Regions from separate parts of the Rhodopirellula sp. J20-39 genome, predicted to be linked through region 2. Evidence: riboswitches for the same ligand, from Rfam matches in the RefSeq annotation. Region 2 holds a riboswitch; the other holds the start of a gene.

Region 1 (2,398 bases), 620 kb from region 2:
GCACGACGATCCGGCGACGCATACTGCAAGACCTGCCAGGCTTCTTTGTCGTTGAGCCCCTCCATGAATTCTGCCGTTCGACCAGCATTCAGGGCAACACAAAACTCTTGCAATTCAGCTTCTTGGCCGAAGGCAAGCATCTCGCGAAGTTCAGGCAGGAAAAGCGTGTTCACCAAACGAGCATCTCAGAAGTTGCGGGACAGGAGGCGGGAACCAGGAATTTCAGTAGGTGCCGATTTCGGGCGTCACGCTAACTGACCAATAGAATCTCGCAAAGCCATGCAAAAGATTCGGGGGCGATCACCCCAAACGCAGCCGTTCTTCGCCGTACTATACGCCCATCGGTCGTGATCGCAGCAACCAATTGACGGACAATTCATCCAACCTTCACACCATCGAACCTTCGCATTGGCCAAGGCGAATGGTCTTCCGCCGCATCGATATTCTTCATTCGAACGGGCTAGACCCTCCTTAGACCAAAATGTCCTGTTAAGCCGCCCAACAGTCTGACGCCCTCAACGGGAAATTCCAGGCCCACGTTTACCCACTGCGTGCCGATCCACGCCGCCGGACCAAGTAGCGAACGCCGGCCCCCACTCCCCAAAGTGAGCAAATTGGCCGTAAATGTCACCGTTTTCTAAACAATCGCAGACTTCGACCAACGCGAACCGCTGAAATGTTTTGCGTTGACATCGGATCCCCATCTATCAATACTCCTTACCTAACGATACTGGGTGCCGTGGCGATCAAGCTTGATTGTCACGAGAACAGGGAACTTCGGTGAGATTCCGAGACGGCCCGGCCGCTGTATCCGATGCCCTGAAGACGGGATGGTTTGCTGATTTTAGTGGCTTGCCAATTCGTGTTCTGGACCCAAATCTCTTCTTGGCCATTGCCGGTCCGGTTGCGAGTGCTCACAGCACTCCGATCTTCGCGGCGAGAAGGCGAGACGTGGGAAGCATCGGGAGTCAGAAGACCTACCTTGTATTGGACGTCTGCTTTGGGTGATCGTGGTATCGCTCTGGGCGACCTTCTTGGGTGAGGTCAACGTCAGGAACTTTTTCCTTTCCTGTTGGGATGAATCTGTACTTTGATGGGCGCTGCCTGTCATCGCACAAATCGTTCTGTGATCTTGTCCGCAATGCTTTCAGTGCACTCTCGTCGCTGTCGATCCGCCTTCACTCTAGTCGAGCTGTTGGTCGTGATCGCAATCATTGGCGTCCTCGTTGGGCTGTTGTTACCAGCCGTCCAGGCCGCCCGCGAAGCGATGCGGCGAGCGTCCTGTCAAAACAACTTGCACCAGATCGGCCTTGGCCTACATAACTATCACGCCGCCTTTGGAAAGTTCCCACCTGGCGCCATCGAAGTTCGACCGCAAGTGGCCGATGGAAAACAATTCGCTTGGTCCGCATTCATCTTGCCGTACCTGGAACAGGCGGCGTTGGCCGAGCGGATCGATTTCAATCGACCGTTTGACGACCCCGCCAACCTAGACGCGGCAGCCGAAATGGTGGCGGCCTATATCTGTCCGTCCACGCCGCGATCCGAACCTCGTATTGGCGGCATGGGTGTCACCGATTATGGCGGCATCTATGGCGAACGGATCGTATCGCGGAACACGCCTCCTAACGGAATGATGCTGCACGATCGTGCGTTGGGTTTCCGAGACATTCTCGATGGCAGCTCCAACACCGTGATGATCGCTGAAGACGCTGCGTTCCCCGATGGTCAGTGGATCAACGGGCGCAATTTGTTCGACCAAGCCTTTGGCATCAATCAAGCACCCGTCTTTGAAAACGACATGCGCAGTTTTCATCCGACCGGCGTGATGTCACTTCGATGTGATGGATCGACTTACTTTTTGACAGACCACATCGACCTCGAAATCCTGGCGGCCTTTTGCACGCGCAACGGCCACGAAACCTATCACCTTGAATAATCAACATGCATAAGCGATTCAAAAACCGTCAAGCGATTACTCGTCGTCAAACCGCATCGCGCCGTCCAGTGTCGCGTCGTTTGCTAGTGCAATCCTTGGAAAACCGCCAATTGCTTGCTGCGGGACCGTATGCCCCTGCCGCCGGCCAAGTCGGTTCCACGGCGATCGCCAAAGATGATTCGGCAATCGTGGGCTGGGCCACTTCGGTCACCAATTACACCGAAGGTGCCAACCTCACCGAGACTTGGAAGCAATCCAGCAACGCACTCGGCCCAGCCGAAGGATTGCCCGGAAGCATCGTGTCACTGGGCAGCGGTGGGTCACTGACCTTGTCGTTTGAAACTCCCATTCGTGACGGGATGGGTGCCGACTTCGCTGTCTTTGAAAACTCATTCTCCGACACGTTTTTGGAACTGGGATTTGTTGAAGTCTCTTCCGACGGCGTTAACTTCTTTCGTT
Region 2 (2,398 bases):
GATGACCATCCGAAACATCATGCGACGTCCACTTCGCAGTGGGCTGACGCTGGTTGCCGTGGCACTGGCGGTGTGTGCGGTGGTGTCCCTTGTCGGTATTGCCAACGGATTCAAAGACACCTTCATGAACTTCTATCAGGGTGCCGGAGTGGACCTGTTAGTGGTTCGCTCGGGGAGCGCCCGCCGTTTAACCAGCACGTTAGACGAATCACTCGGGGACCGGATCGCTGAACTGGATGGCGTCGCCGATGTAATCCCTGGCCTCGCCGATGTGGTCTCGTTCGCTGATGTTGGTTTGTACGTCGTTCCGGTCAGTGGTCTGAAACCGGAAACCCAAGTCTTCGACGCAATGGAACCAGTCGCCGGTCGGCGATTGCTAAAGTCCGACGAACGCGCCGTGATGGTCGGCGTCACGCTGGCCGAGACGCTAGGCAAAGAAGTGGGCGAAACACTTGAAATCGTCGAGGGCGAAGCTTACGAAGTGATCGGCATCTATGAGAGTTTCAACGTGCTTCAAAACGGATCGTTGGTTGTCTCCGTTGGCGAACTGCAACGGTTGATGGGACGCGAAGGCGAGGTGTCCGGTTTCAGCATCATCACCACCGATGCATCCGACCGAGATCAAATGGACCGAATCGCTGCGGACGTCGAGGCGATGGAACCCGAAGTCAAAGTTCGCCCCACCCGCGAACATGTTGAATCGCTATCGGAAATCCAACTTGCCGTTGCCATGGCTTGGCTCACGTCGATGGTTGCGACCATCATCGGCAGTGTTGGCGTACTGAACACCATGTTCATGTCGATCCAAGAAAGGACGCTCGAAATTGGACTGCTGCGCGCGATCGGCTGGACTCGCAAACGAATCGTTTCAATGGTCTTGCTCGAATCCATCTTATTGAGTTTGATCGGTGCCTTCATTGGCATCGCGGTCGCCTTCTTCCTGGTGGCGATGCTGACACACATGCCGGCGGTCAACGGATTGATCGAAGGAAAGATCCGCACCGGTGTCGTCATGCAGGGACTCTTGATCGCCGTCGTCGTCGGATTCCTGGGTGGACTGCTTCCCGCCTTCGCCGCCTCCAAATTGTCCCCCGCCGAAGCGCTTCGGCATTAATCCTTTTGGCGTGCTGACAGGACTGAAACCAGATCCCCCAAACGCTTCCGCTTGACGAAGCGATTTCAACCGATATGGTTGGGGCGTTCGTGGTGATGAGCCGTGCTTCTGGCACGATTCATGAACAGGGAACTCCGGTGAAATTCCGGGATGGTCCAGCCGCTGTGAACTGCCGCAACCTTCGGGTTGCAAGTCAAAATTTCTTCTTTGGAAGTGCCATTGTTCGCGATCAAGCGAATGAGAAGGCAACGAACTTTGATCGGCAGTGAGTCAGAAGACCTACCACGAAATAGGCGATTTGGATGCCCTCTCGGATTGGGGCGATCGTTGCGACAACAAAGCATCCATTGTGAGTTGTCTGGGTTTGTTCTTGTGTCAGTTCTTGATTCGCTAGCCAGGTGCGTTTGCGCGCTCTGAGAATCGGAATCCAGCATTCAACGGAAAACGGGGTCCGGGTGCCGCTGCGCAACCACTCCGTCAAAAGGGAGTCACCGCATGGAATCTTCAGCGGAAAACACACGTACCGGAATGGTTCGCAAACGAGACGGTCGCGAAATTGAATTCGATTCTCGGCGAGTTCAAACCGCGATCGAAAAGGCGTTTCGAGCCGAACTCAACCTCGCCGATGGACAACCACTGGCCAGCGACGTGATCGACCACATCATGCAAATCGTGGCGCAAATCGAAGATATGATCGTACACCCCCAACGCAATTCGCCCGTAACGGTGGAACAGATCCAAGACATCGTCGAAATCGGTTTGATGAAACGGGAACACTTCCGTGTTGCCCGCCGCTACATCCTTTACCGCACCGAACACGCACGTATCCGAGCCATTCGTGGGACGGACACCGCGTTGGATTCGCTAGACGAAAACCTACACGCACCCCACAACGCCGAACCCCGAGTCCGTGTGGAACTGGAACCCGGCGTCCGCGTCCCATTCGACGAAAGCCGAATCACGCGTTTCCTGTCGAAATGTCCCGAGTCCAAGCTTCCGGAAGTTGACACTGATGCGATCGTCGCCGAAGTCGTTCGAGGTGCGTTTGATGGAATGACGCCCGACGATGTCACGCGAGCCCTGGTGCTGTCCACCCGTAGCCGCATCGAACGAGATCCCGCTTACGACGCTCTCGCCGCGCAATTGCAACGCTCGATCGTTTACCGTCAATCATTAGGCAAAACGCAATTCGACGAGGGCTTCACCGACACCTACCGCGACCACTTCGAGCACTACGTGATCGAAGGCGTGCGTGCCAAGCGATTATCGAATGATCTCCGCGGA

What was found. A riboswitch is a leader RNA that binds a small molecule or an ion and turns the genes downstream of it on or off. The one in region 2 is predicted to bind cobalamin.
Region 1: another riboswitch for cobalamin. It lies ahead of ACR3ZL_RS26570 (DUF1559 family PulG-like putative transporter); the one in region 2 lies ahead of ACR3ZL_RS01265 (ribonucleoside-diphosphate reductase subunit alpha).

What each region holds. Positions count from the first base shown of each region.
Region 1 is NZ_CP195123.1:7,327,722-7,330,119, forward strand. It holds gene mgtE (magnesium transporter) at 1-176, opposite strand, end outside; cobalamin riboswitch at 716-999, shown strand; gene ACR3ZL_RS26570 (DUF1559 family PulG-like putative transporter) at 1,142-1,939, shown strand; gene ACR3ZL_RS26575 (DUF4465 domain-containing protein) at 1,945-2,398, shown strand, end outside.
Region 2 is NZ_CP195123.1:375,100-377,497, reverse strand. It holds gene ACR3ZL_RS01270 (ABC transporter permease) at 1-1,114, shown strand, start outside; cobalamin riboswitch at 1,188-1,415, shown strand; gene ACR3ZL_RS01265 (ribonucleoside-diphosphate reductase subunit alpha) at 1,610-2,398, shown strand, end outside.